2 linked regions of the Granulosicoccus antarcticus IMCC3135 genome follow. The protein of the gene in region 2 interacts with the protein of the main gene of each other region in a pairwise test. Links are inferred from orthologs where the notes say so. Each region holds a gene or a part of one and is shown on either strand. Other genes may lie near its edges.

Region 1 (5,183 bases), 500 kb from region 2 along the record:
TTTCGGACTCGATGACAGCTTCGCCTCGCGACGCTACGAGGCTCATTCTGCCGACGGTGGAACAGTCCGCTCACTGATAGATGCCTCCTATCTGGTCGAACCCGAACCAGGCCTGTGGCTGTTGATGATCGATGCCAATGTTTTCGAGCCCCGTAATGGACAACGGGAAATCACTCGAAAAAAAGCCTTTTTCGACAGCAGTGATGCCGGCTGGAATGCAGTCCTGCGTTGCAAGCCACATTTGATTACCTGGATCAGCGATGTCAGCAAACGTGCGCGCCAACTCGGCAAAGCCCTGCTGAGTTTCTCCCACTATCCGGCCATGGATGCTTTTGATGATTGGAGTCTGAGCGAAAGCAGACTCTTCGGCCAGACAGAAACCTTGCGTCGACGCCCAGACAAGCAAGTCGCCGAGACTTTACTGGAGGTGGGGCTCAGATTGCACCTGGGTGGTCATCTGCATATCAATGGTAAATCGACCTGCAATATCGGCAATCAACAGTTTACCGATATTGCAGTGCCTTCCCTGGCGGCTTTCCCACCGGCCTACAAGAGCCTTCACGCCACAGCTGAGCGATGCAGAGTCGAGACCATTTCGCTCAATTCACTCGCCCTCGATCCGTGGCTGCTGGGTTGTTACCGAGCTGAAAACGATGCCTTGAAGCGTTCACAGGATCGTGCGCTGGATGCATTGAACTACGGTGATTTTCTGTACAAAAGGATGTATTCGCGTGTCGCGCAAAGCTATCTACCTAAAGAATGGCCGACAGACATTGCCGGCGAACTGGAGGGCCGGAACGTGGCTGATCTGGCGAGCTTTCTGATCGCCCAACGCCGCGGCGCCCGACGCAACGGCGCCCGACAACTCGGCGCTCAACATGACGGCATTCCAGCTATCGATACCCAGTACGCCGCCGAGCTCAAATCCTTAAGTATCGCCCACTCGCTGGACATCGACGTATTTCAGGATTGCTCGATAATGGATCTGATTGTCGACTGGTACTGCCTGCGTCACGCAGGTCATCAGGCAGCCAGCTTTTCCCCTCTGCAGCGATTGAATCTCTATCGGTTTCTGGCACAGGAATTCGGCGATCTGCAATCAGTGGAAAATAATCCCACCGCTGCTTTCTTTCATGTTTTTCTAGGCGTCCTGCAGCAGTCCCTGCAGCGGCTTGAACCTGCAGGCTCGATGACTGATTTCATCGAACTGCGCCCTTGAAGTCCTGCGTGGCTAGTAGTCCAACCATTGTGTTTCGCAAGTCTTCAGGGGATGCCAAGAGATAACCCGGACTAAGGGATCGTGAAATAATCCCTAAAGAACGACACCAGCATGTATCAGTCACTATCAGCTTCATGTGCCTTGCCGCCCATGCAGGGAGGTGACTCAGGGACATCTCCGCCCCGCTCGCTCCATTCTGCAGAGGTATAGGTATGCATGGACAGTGCATGGATATCATTCTTCAACTGCTCTGCCAACAGTTTATTGATGGTGCGATGACGACCGATCAGATTCTTGCCATCAAACTCATTACTCACAACCACCAGCTTGAAGTGACTTTCAGAGCCGGCAGGCACATTGTGCATATGGCTTTCGTTGATAACGTCCAGCACGGTAGGTGCTAGAGCCTCCACCAGAATGTCATTGATTACGGTTGCTACTTTCATTCGACAGATTCCTCATTTTATCTGCCCATGATAACGCCTGACTTCAATCAGCGGTGCATGAGCGATAGGGTATGCAAAGCCTGCTCATGATGATTGCCGAAAATTACCTGACCCTCAAACATGCAACCAGATTCCAGGCCTCAGACAGCCATTATCAGATGGCAGGTGGAGGTGGAGCAGGAGGAGCACTCGCGGGCAACTGCTGAACAGTCATATGCGGGAACGGGATACCCCAGTTTTCCTCGGTACACACCTTCACACACGCCTGCTGAATCATCCGCTCTATCTTGAACAAGCCGGTGACGGCAGAGCTCTGCATAGTCACGTAAATCCAGAAATCCAGTGACGAGGCACCCGCCGCCTTGAACTCGACCTGAACCTGTTTGAGCGACTGCTTGTAGTCACTGTGCATAATGGCGTATTCGATAGCCTCTCGTAAACGCGGGGCAACCGTGCTCAGGCTGATGTCCTGCAATTGATAGTCGATACCAAATACTGCAGGTATGGCATAAGTCTCCCCTCGGGACAGGTTTTCAAAGGTCCAGCGATAGAACTCATTCGAGGGTACGGAGGTGATGCTACCGCCGCCACTTTGCAATTCAATCACCTCGGGCGTCAAACGCACGACCTGTCGAAACAAGCCGTTATCAAGCAGGAGATAGTCGTTCTTGCTGGCAGGAAACCATGGCTCCTTGCCTGCGGGTCGTGATACCAGCTCCCCCATCTGTTTGAGCGGTAGCCTTACGACGCCGGTAAGTTCTGGGTTACGCAGCACCGAATGCACATTGAGCGATACGACCTGCCAGGGCAGACCGTTGTACATGACGCGCTCATTCTCTCTGATACTGCCCAGATCCAGCAGTAATCGCGCCTCATGATAGAAACGCGGAACAGCCTGACGCAGGCCAAGAGCCAGCCCCACCACGGCAATGATGGCAAGTCCCAACAGCAGCATGTCGCCACGCACGTAGAACACTGCCACCACCACCACTAGCACAATCATGAAGGAGACGGCACGAAACACATATTGAGCCAGGCGTTTGCGAGTCCTGAAATCCGGGTGGTCGGCAAAGGCGCGCTTGGTCAGGATCAGGTTGAACAGGCCTCTGAGTCCATGCCAGACAACGACGGCAAAACAGAATGCCAGAAACAGTGTCAGCCCGCGTCCCTTGATGAACTCAAGCAGGCCACTCTTCGCACTATTCCACCATTTCGTATCCGAATTTTGCAGCTCGTTAAGTTGTAGCTTGGCAAGCTTGGTTTTCTGATCGTTATCCGATAGTCGACGCTTCCATGATTTTCTGATCGAGCCAAGTGATGCCTGCAAATCGGGCTGCCCAATTGCCTCAAGCTCTGCATCAATATTCTCCATGGCCATCACGATTGCCTCTCGCTGCTTTGACAAGCGTTCAACCGAGGTCAGCAAACTACTGATCCGGCGAGGCTTTTCGGTCAGTGCCTTGAGATTGTCGACGATGGGCATGAGAATTTGCGACAACTCTACTTGCCAGTCAAATCCGGCTTCCTCTTCGTTGAACACAGAGGTGTCCACAGAACCGATGGCTGATTGCTCTAATGATTTGCGTAACTGCTTCAAATCAGCTGTCAGCTCATCCAGCTGTTGCTGGACACCACTCAGCGAGGAGGCATCAGCACTCTTGAACTCATTGCGAAGTTCCTGCTGGGCATCAAGGTTCGCCTGAATCAGTGCCTGGATGGTCTCAAGGCTACTAATTGCTTCCGGTGAAGCCACCAGAGGTGAATCAATACTGGGGGCCTCCTCTGCTGCGGCTAACACCGGTGGTGGCGCTTCGACAGCCTGGGAGAACACGACTGGGGACCACAGCTGGCAAAGCAGAAAAACAAGGCAGACAACCCAGGCAGGTCGAGTATTTCCTGTGTGCTGTCGACTCGATAACGGTGAACCCGCCGAAGTTACAATCGTCATCATTTTTGCCAAATACAATAAGACACAGACATTAGCATCACCTTCGGTTTTTCTTGTCGACTCATCATTTCATGAATGCAGCCGCCATGCCGGCGCACTACCGGCGGAGTGATGCCGTAGAGTACGTTGCCCGAAGAATTGCTCCAGCTGCTCGTACACTTCAGGAAATACAGCATGAAGCTGGCCAGGAGCCTCAAAGAAGTACTCACTACAGACTGCAAAGAATTCCGCAGGACTTGTCGCGGCATAGGCATCAATGGCCGCAGGCAATCCCCTGTCAAGTTGCCAGTTCAAGGTATCGAAGGCACTCTGAAGATCTAGAGACCATTGCCGTGACGACAAGTTCGGCGGCATCGGCGGAAAGCCATTGACAACGCCATTCACGCCATCAAGTTTATGTGCGAATTCGTGCAGGATGACATTACCGCCGGGCCGTGGTTGCAGCACATCTGACCACGCCAGAACCACAGGGCCGTTCAACCAGGCCTCACCGGCCAGAGTTCGCCCACCAGCATGAACGACACCAGCCTGATCAATATGCCGATGCGGCGAGAGAAAGGCATCCGGGTACACGATAATCGAATGCAACGCCCGGTAATCCAGATGCGGCAGATCAAGCGTCAGCAGACAGGCATGCAAGGCAATCTGCAAACGTATGCCATCATCCAGCACCATGCCCCGTGCCGCCTCAAATGATTTGGTCTGCAAAAAACGCTCGGCGGCCAGCTTCAGCCTTGCCAGCGCATCTCGGTCCAGATGGAGCACTGCCGGACTGCGCGCCACTATCTGTTGCCAAAGCTGCTCCGTGACCGGAGGATCAACTACCCGACGGCCCCTGAAAAGATCTTTGTACCACGGCATCTACTACACGACTCTGGATCAGACCCCGGATGCAGCTGCCGGTATGGGGCGTAGCTTTTCACTCAGGCGCTGGGCCGTCCCCCTCAGGTGGTAATCATAGATGGCAGCGTAGGCCAGCACTGCACGCACATAGCGCCTTGTTTCGGTAAACGGAATCGTGTCTATCCAGATATCCGCCTCGATACTGCTGTCCCGTAACCACTGATCAACTCGACTGGGTCCGGCGTTGTAACTGGCGGTCGCCAGCACCTGATGATCATTGAACTTGTTCATCACATGTCGCAGATAGTAGGTACCAAATCCGATATTGGTAGCGGAGTCAGTCAAATCGCCTTTCCAGTTTCTCTTGCCTTGCAGGCCGGCCACATATTTGGCCGTTGCCGGCATCAGCTGCATCAGCCCCACCGCACCAGCACCGGAACGTACATCCCGGATGTAGGCACTCTCACGACGCATTACACCGAATATCCAGGCAGGTTCGATACTGTGTTCCATTGATGCCCTGGCAACATCACTGCGATAGAGCACCGGAAAGCGCAGTGCAATGGCTCGCGGGCTGTCACTCAAGCCGGCCGCATAGATTGCCCGATCATGCATACCCCAGCTACTCGCCAGAACGGCAGCCGTCGCCAGTTCCTCGCTGGTCTTGCCACGTAGCCAGTTATTCCATTCGCGACGACTTTCATTGGTCAGATCAACATGATGAAAT
Region 2 (7,780 bases):
ACAAGTCATTGATGCCGTTGAACGTGTCCATGGCTCCGCCATCAAGGTGATTGAACAGCCTCGACGTGCGGGCGACCCACCGGCTCTTATCGCAGCAGTCGACAAGATACATCGCACACTTGACTGGAAGCCCAGCTTTGACGACCTGGATACCATCGTCAGAACGTCACTGGAGTGGGAAAAAACTCTGCAAGCCCGCCGACATAACAGCAACGAAGCCTGATTTATCCGGCTGACCCAATCGTGCAGAGCCCTGATCCCGGACTCGGGGTCAGGGGGCTCTGCATTAAAGACTGGACGAGCCCTTACAGGCTGATATCGACCTGCGCGGCAGTGGCAATGGAAGCTTTCGTTTCCAGCAGATCCGAAATATATCGGTAGTAATGCAAGTGGATCTTGGGCGGCAAATCACTCAGTGCATCCGCGGACAACTCCAGAGCTTTGACATCCGTCAGAGCCCGCAGCGAGTGGGACTCCGATATACCGTTGATAAATCGTGCTTCTCCAAAACAGGCACCGTCGGCCAATACCCGTACGAACTTGTTGTGATAACGGACTTGTGCAATACCATCGGTCAGGATGAGCAGGCAGCGCTGTGAGTTACCGGCAGCCACCAGTGTGTCGCCCCTTTTGAAACTACGTACGCGCACCTTGCTCAGAAGCTGACTGATCTCCCCGTCAGAGAAAGACAGAAAGAACGACTGTCGTTTCAAGCGACTGACCAACTTCTTCCAGGCGGCCGGGCGACGCGTCGCCAAACCGAATTTCTCGATGAAAGGCTGTAATGCATGCGCCAGTTCCTGCCCCGTCTGGTAACGTGCCTCCGGCTTTTTCTGCAGAGATTTTGCCAGCACTTCGGATAACTCAGCAGGCAAGTCAGGGCGTATTTGCCGTAGTTGCGGCGCAGTTCGATGCACAACCAGGCGAAACAGGTCCTTGACCTTGCTTGCCTTGAAAAGCTGGCGACCGGTCAACAACTCAAACAGCACCGTGGAAAGCGAGTAAAAATCACTTTCCGGCCCCAGCTCCTGCCCCAGAATCTGCTCTGGTGACATGTAATTGGGTGTTCCCAGTGTCGGTCCTTTGCGTTTCAGTTCGCCATCTTCCTTCAGCCCAACCGCAATACCAAAGTCCAGCAGCTTCACCACGCCATTGTTAGCCAGCATGATATTGGCCGGCTTGATGTCGCGATGCAAGATACCTTGCTTGTGCGAATAATCCAGGGCGGCACAGCATTCAGCGATAACTCTCAGCGCCTCGTGCACAGGCAACAATGTCTTGCCCTTGCCATATTCCTTCAGCGACTTGCCTTCCACCACCTCCATGACAAGGTAGTTCAACTCCTCGTACTGTCCGGCGTCATAAACCGTCACGATATTGGGGTGTGTCAAACGTCCGGCGGCTATGATCTCTGTTTGATAAGCCCGCTGCGCACCAGGCACCTTGCCCGAGGAAACATGGGCTTCGCCAATGGGCGACAGCTTGACCGCTACTTCACGGCCCAGAAGATTATCCAGAGCCTGATGAACAACACCGCAGGTGCCACTGCCAATACGGCGGCCAATGGTGTAGCGATCAATCTCGGCGGGCACCAGAATATCCAGCGGCCTGATGGACACAGGCGGCGTCACTTTACCGTCACCTGAGCCTCCATCGGTAGGCTTTACCATGTTATCGCCCGCAACCGCTTTTCGTGTTCTCGGCTCATTGCAGGCGATGGCACGACGGGCCAGACGTGCAGCTAATACAGCACTTTGTCGAACGGAGGCTGACACAGGATGTTTTGCAGCTTACTGATATGACAGGAAGGAACAGAATCATAGCATTCTCGCCAGTCGAGCCGGACATACTCACGCAGTAATGATCCATTGTGTTCCTCCCTGCCCCCCAAGCGATGTAGTCGGTGCTGCGCCCTGAAGCGACACTTCGTCAGGCTCAACATTTACCAGTGACTCTGGCCAGATGCTTCCTATAACTGTCGACAGCACAATGAAATACGCTAGCGACATGACAACACTGACGAACATACGAACCTCAAAAGTGTGACGGATGACATGTGCCATCAATGACAGCCCCCAAACCAGCAATACGAAATCTGCCAGCGTTCCAACGGCCCCACCGCCCGGCTCCAGCGAAGCCGGCCTCAGAGCAAATAGCGGCACAGCTGCCATATTTATGAACAGAGAGGCTCCGGAAAGCCCACCAAAGGCTTGTTCGAACCGCCCCGGATGCCCCACAATTGACAGGGCAAGCCATATGACAAGCCCGGTGCATCCGATGTCGATCAGCGACTGCAGGAAAGCACGCTCAACACCAAAAGGCACGGCCAGGGCCATTACGTAGCTGACCACGGCCAAAGCGATGCCAATCTTCAGCTGACCACGGCCCTTCGGCAGGTCCTGTGGCTTGCCCATAAGGAAAGCTATGTTGAAATACTGCTGTATCAGTTCACGCACAGTGCAAAAACGTCGCGCATTCCGGAAAGGTTCGATGGTATCACCTACACCTGCGTGTATCATTCTTCGCTTAGATAACCTTTCCATTGCCATCCCCTCGCACCGCTCAGGAGCGCTTAGCGTATATGTACCAACCCGGACAAGCCTATTCCCTCAGTGATCGTTTCAGAGGCTACCTGCCCGTTGTCGTCGATGTTGAAACCGGCGGATTCAACGAGCGCAATGATGCCTTGCTGGAAATTGCCGCCGTTTTGCTGGGAATTGATGAAAATGGTCAGCTGAAGCCCGTCAAGAGCTACACCACACACGTTGTGCCTTTTGATGGCAGCAACATCGAACCCAAGTCGCTGGAAGTCAATGGAATAGACCCCTACCACCCACTACGGGCTGCCAGAGAAGAGCGCGAAGCGCTGTCTCATATCTTCACGCCGGTGCGAGAAGCCGTCGCTGCTGCCAATTGCACACGTGCCATCCTGGTCGGCCACAATGCCTTCTTCGACCTCAAGTTTGTCAATGCAGCTGCCGATCGTTGCGGTATCAAGAAGAACCCGTTCCACCCGTTCAGCTGCTTTGACACCGTCTCGTTTTGCGGACTGGCCTACGGTCAGACTGTGTTGGCGCGCTCAGCTGTCGCAGCAGGCATGGAATGGGACACCGCAGAAGCCCATTCGGCTATCTACGACACCCGCAAGACAGCCGATCTGTTCTGCTCCGTGATCAACCGCTGGGAAGAGCTGAATGCTGGTACTGAAGCGCCTATTGCAGACGGCTCCTACGTACCTCGCTGAGCGTGTGCCGCCATCATGCTGAAGATCAACGACAACCTGTCCATTCCCATCGAGGAAATCGAGTGGCAGGCTATCCGTTCTCAGGGTGCTGGCGGCCAGAACGTCAACAAGGTTTCATCGGCTGTGCACCTGCGCTTTGACGTCAATGCATCCAGCCTGCCCGAACATATCCGGCAAAAACTGTTACAAATCAAGGACAAGCGCCTGACCAAGGATGGCGTGATCGTGATCAAGGCACAGCAGCATCGTCGTCAGGACCAGAATCACGCGGATGCTCTGCAACGACTTGCCGAACTGATCAGGGAGGGGGTACACGTCCCGATCAAACGCCGCCCTACCCGCCCGACCCGAAACTCGGTGTCACGGCGACTGGACAACAAGACAAAACACTCAAGACTGAAAGCCAGCCGCGGCAAGATTGACCACGACTGACCGTTAATTCAGTCAAATTCAGGCTGATTGAGCTGCAGCCTTGTCGATCATTTTCTTCAAATCGCCGCTTTCGGCCAGTTCCATGACGATATCGCAGCCACCGACCAGCTCCCCTTCGATATACAGCTGTGGAAATGTTGGCCAGTCAGAAACCTGCGGCAGAGTCTCGCGAATCGCAGGGTCTGCAATGATATTGACGAAAGCAAATTCCTGTTCGCATTGCTTCAATGCTTCTACTGTGCGCATGGAAAAACCGCACATGGGCAACTGAGGCGTGCCTTTCATGTAGAGAATTATCGAATTTTCGGAAATTTGCTGTTCGATACGGGTACGGACGTCGGATGCTTGGTCACTCATGATGCTGCTTGCTCACGGTCAAAAATCAAGATAGTGGCCGGCAGTGTACTCCCAGTGATGGGTGCGCACACTCGGCAGACGGATAATCTGGGGAGTTACCAGCAAAACTGCAAGAGGCGTCGCGCCGGACGGAACATTCACACCGTCCGGCAACGTAACGCCCTACCCCGGCCCCAGTACATCCCGGGGCCGGGGGTCTGACTCAAAAAGCGTGGATCAGCTCGCAGATGCGGCAGCGAATCGCTCTGAAGTCTTGGCCCAATCAACTACTTCCAACCAACCATCGATGTAGTCAGGACGCTTGTTCTGATACTTCAGGTAATAAGCGTGCTCCCAGACATCCAGTGCAAGGATCGGAGTGCCCTGGCTATCGGCAACCGACATCAGTGGGTTGTCCTGGTTAGGCGTTGAGGTGATTTCCAGCTTGCCGTTCTTGACGATCAGCCAGGCAAAACCAGAACCAAAGCGTGTGATACCAGCCTGCTTCAGGCCAGTCTTGAGCTCAGCCATGGAACCGAATGTGGAATCAATAGCTGTCGCCAGCTCACTGCTGGGAGCGCTGCCACCGTTGCACATGGAGTTCCAGTACAAAATGTGGTTGTAGTAACCACCACCGTTGTTACGAATCGCCGGAGAAGTGCTTGAGTCAACCTGAGCCATTACTTCTTCCAGTGACTTGTCAGCCAATGGAGTGTCGTTCACAGCACCTGTAAAGTTGTTGAAATAGGTGCGGTGATGCCGGTCGTAATGGATCTCCATGGTCTGAGCATCCACATGTGGCTCAAGAGCCGTGAAGTCATAAGGCAGATCTGGGAATGTGAAAGACATGTAAAACTCCTTGAATGTTGTACGAAACAACCGACGCCAGCGAACCGGCGGCGGTAATCATGGAAACGGCTCTTTGCCAGCCCCGTAAAAGACCGGCTACCGACCGCTGTGCATCGGCATTACCGTATACCAGTACTGATGGAATTACCGACGTATGGTCTCACCGTAGTTTCCGCCTTGGCAAGCTTGGGGGAGCGTGATGGTAGAATCTGCATGTCACCCTGCTCTCAGCCGTAACCTGCCGGCCTTTGAGAGGGACTACACGAGCTGCGCTCAAGTCATTGTCCAGAGGCAATCCCTGAAACGATGGCTTGGCGAGTCCGCGCAACTGTAATAGTATCAGGCGCCTGTTATTCAACCCTTAAGGCCTTACTACGATGGCTTCATTGATGGCCGCCTACGGTCGTTTGCCCGTTTCCATGCTCCGCGGCGAAGGCGCTCGCCTGTGGGATGACAAAGGTCGCGAGTATCTGGACGCACTGAGCGGCATCGCCGTCTGTTCTCTGGGACACGCTAACCCTGTCATCGCCGAAGCTATTGCCAGCCAGGCTCGTGAGCTCATGCACGTCAGCAATGTCTACAACATTCCCCAGCAGGAAGAGCTTGGCGAACAACTGTGCCGTGTATCTGGCATGGACAAGGCTTTCTTCTGCAATTCAGGTGCAGAGGCCAACGAGGCTGCCATCAAGATCGCACGCTTGCATGGCCATGCCAAAGGCATTGCAACACCCACCATAATCGTCATGGATACCGCCTTTCATGGCCGCACCCTGGCGACTATCTCGGCGACCGGCAATCAGAAAATCAAGGCAGGCTTCGGCCCGATGCTGGAGGGCTTCGAAATCGTGCCTTTCAACGATGTGGCAGCCATTGAGGTCGTCGCCAGCAAACGCGATGACGTCGTCGCCATCATGGTCGAGCCCATTCAGGGCGAAGGGGGCGTCAACATTCCCGACGAAGGCTATCTCAAGGCACTGCGCGCACTGTGCGATCAGCACGACTGGCTACTCATTTGCGACGAAATCCAATCGGGAATGGGCCGCACCGGCACCTGGTTTGCCCATCAACACGAAGGCATACAACCGGACATCATGTCCGTGGCCAAGGCGCTGGGGAACGGCATGCCGATCGGTGCCTGCCTGGCTCGTGGCGCTGCTGCAGAATTGATTCAGCCCGGCACTCATGGCACAACCTTTGGCGGCAATCCGCTTGCCTGCCGAGTCGGTCTCACCGTTATCCAGGAAATGGAGCGCCTTGATCTGATAAACCGTGCGGATGAACTGGGCAAGCGCATGCTCGACGGTTTCCACAGCGCTCTGCATAATCAACCAGGCGTTCGTGCGATCAGAGGCCAGGGCCTCATGCTGGGTGTCGAGCTCGATGTACCCTGCCCCGAACTGGTCAGAAATGGCCTGGATGCCGGCATCCTGTTCAATGTCACCGCTGGCAATGTCATACGCCTGCTACCGCCGTTCATCATCACCAACGAAGAGGCCGATGAAATCGTACGTCGCATTTGCGATCTGATCATCGACTTCCTGCAGCACGCCGACCTTCCAGCAAGCAGTTCTGCTGGCTCCAACGCCTGAACTGTTTCCAAAAAAATGCGACATTTTCTATCCGAGAACGATCTCACGGCAGACGAATTCCGCGCCATCATCCAGCGTGGCAGCGAACTGCGAAAACAATGGGAATCTCACAGCTGTGAAGTGACCCTCCCACAGCGCGTGCTGGGCATGATTTTCGAAAAATCCTCTACCCGCACACGCGTATCCTTCGAAGCCGGCATGACGCAGCTGGGTGGCCATGCGATCTACCTGTCACCGGACAACACACAACTGGGACGCGGCGAACCCCAGGCTGATACGGCGCGAGTACTGTCGCAGATGGTCGATGCCATCTCGGTACGCACCTTTTCGCACGAGTCACTGGAGCGTTTCAGTGAAAATGCAACAGTGCCTGTTATCAATGCCCTGACTGATCTGCTACACCCCTGCCAGCTACTGGCCGACATGCAAACCTATCTGGATCACCGTGGTGATATCAGCGGCAAGCGCGTGGCGTGGATTGGTGATGGCAACAACATGTGCAATTCCTATCTGAACACAGCTCGCCTGCTCGGCTTCCACCTGTGCTTTGCCTGCCCTGATGGCTACGAGCCGGATGCACAGATACTGGCAAACGCCGGCAACCATGCCAGTCGTGCAGCAACGCCTGCAGAAGCCTGCACCGGTGCTGATCTGATCGTCACTGATGTCTGGGCCAGCATGGGACAAGAAGAGGAACAGAAGGCCCGCCTGGTGGCTTTTGAAGGCTATGAGATCAACACCGAGATGATGGCTCTGGCCAATGAGGACGCTTTGTTCATGCATTGTCTGCCAGCACATCGCGGCGAAGAAGTGTCAGCGGAGGTCATTGACGGCTCTCAGAGTGTCGTCTGGGAAGAGGCCGGCAATCGACTCCACGCACAGAAGGCCCTGCTGGAATTTTTGCTACTACACGCCCAATAGCCAGAACACGGAATTTTTCAATCATGTCCATCAAAGACAGTTTCACCGACGACGAATGGTTTCTGCTCAGTGCCATGCCCGGACTGATTGGAGCTGCCATGAGCAATGCAGCCCCCAGCGGCATCATTGGCACAATCAAGGAAATGAGTGCCACCATGCGGGCTTCGGCACAAGCCAAATACGACCATCCGGAGAGCGAACTGATCAGCGAGCTGATCACCAAAGCTGCAAACTGGGAGGAGGCTAAAGAGAAAGCGGCCGATTATCGTGAGCGGGCTCAGGCACACGTCAAGTCCGCCAATGTTCATAACCGTGAAGATCTGCAGAACATGGCGGTGAATGATTGCCGTACAGCCGCAAGACTGGTTGAGGAGCGTTGCAGTGAAGCCGATGCAAAAGTCTACAAAGA

Evidence for each region. The genes of interacting proteins can lie anywhere in the genome.
Region 1: the proteins of grxD (region 2) and IMCC3135_RS29235 interact in binary tests that used the Escherichia coli proteins (3 or more experiments, as listed by UniProt). The link is inferred for Granulosicoccus antarcticus IMCC3135 from one-to-one orthologs.

What each region holds. Positions count from the first base shown.
Region 1 is NZ_CP018632.1:6,754,515-6,759,697, forward strand. What follows is about bases 1-2,779. They hold IMCC3135_RS29235 (BolA family protein), read right to left. Parts: upstream 1,666-2,779; coding sequence 1,336-1,665; downstream 1-1,335. Other genes in these bases: IMCC3135_RS29230 (metallophosphoesterase family protein), read left to right, coding at 1-1,219; IMCC3135_RS29240 (mechanosensitive ion channel domain-containing protein), read right to left, coding at 1,820-2,779. In the rest of the region: more of IMCC3135_RS29240, read right to left, coding at 2,780-3,496; IMCC3135_RS29245 (M90 family metallopeptidase), read right to left, coding at 3,683-4,474; IMCC3135_RS29250 (transglycosylase SLT domain-containing protein), read right to left, coding at 4,493-5,183. UniProt on the Escherichia coli protein: Transcriptional regulator that plays an important role in general stress response. Has many effects on cell morphology, cell growth and cell division. Acts by regulating the transcription of many genes, including dacA (PBP-5), dacC (PBP-6), ampC and mreB.
Region 2 is NZ_CP018632.1:7,248,295-7,256,074, forward strand. Bases 2,365-5,336 are described here. They hold grxD (Grx4 family monothiol glutaredoxin), read right to left. Parts: upstream 4,034-5,336; coding sequence 3,695-4,033; downstream 2,365-3,694. Other genes in these bases: IMCC3135_RS31440 (hypothetical protein), read right to left, coding at 2,365-2,414; rnt (ribonuclease T), read left to right, coding at 2,582-3,244; arfB (alternative ribosome rescue aminoacyl-tRNA hydrolase ArfB), read left to right, coding at 3,260-3,676; IMCC3135_RS31460 (superoxide dismutase), read right to left, coding at 4,250-4,861; IMCC3135_RS31465 (aspartate aminotransferase family protein), read left to right, coding at 5,239-5,336. Outside these bases: UDP-glucose 4-epimerase GalE, read left to right, coding at 1-223; IMCC3135_RS31435 (serine/threonine-protein kinase), read right to left, coding at 306-1,775; more of IMCC3135_RS31440, read right to left, coding at 1,851-2,364; more of IMCC3135_RS31465, read left to right, coding at 5,337-6,450; argF (ornithine carbamoyltransferase), read left to right, coding at 6,466-7,371; IMCC3135_RS31475 (hypothetical protein), read left to right, coding at 7,395-7,780. UniProt on the Escherichia coli protein: Monothiol glutaredoxin involved in the biogenesis of iron-sulfur clusters.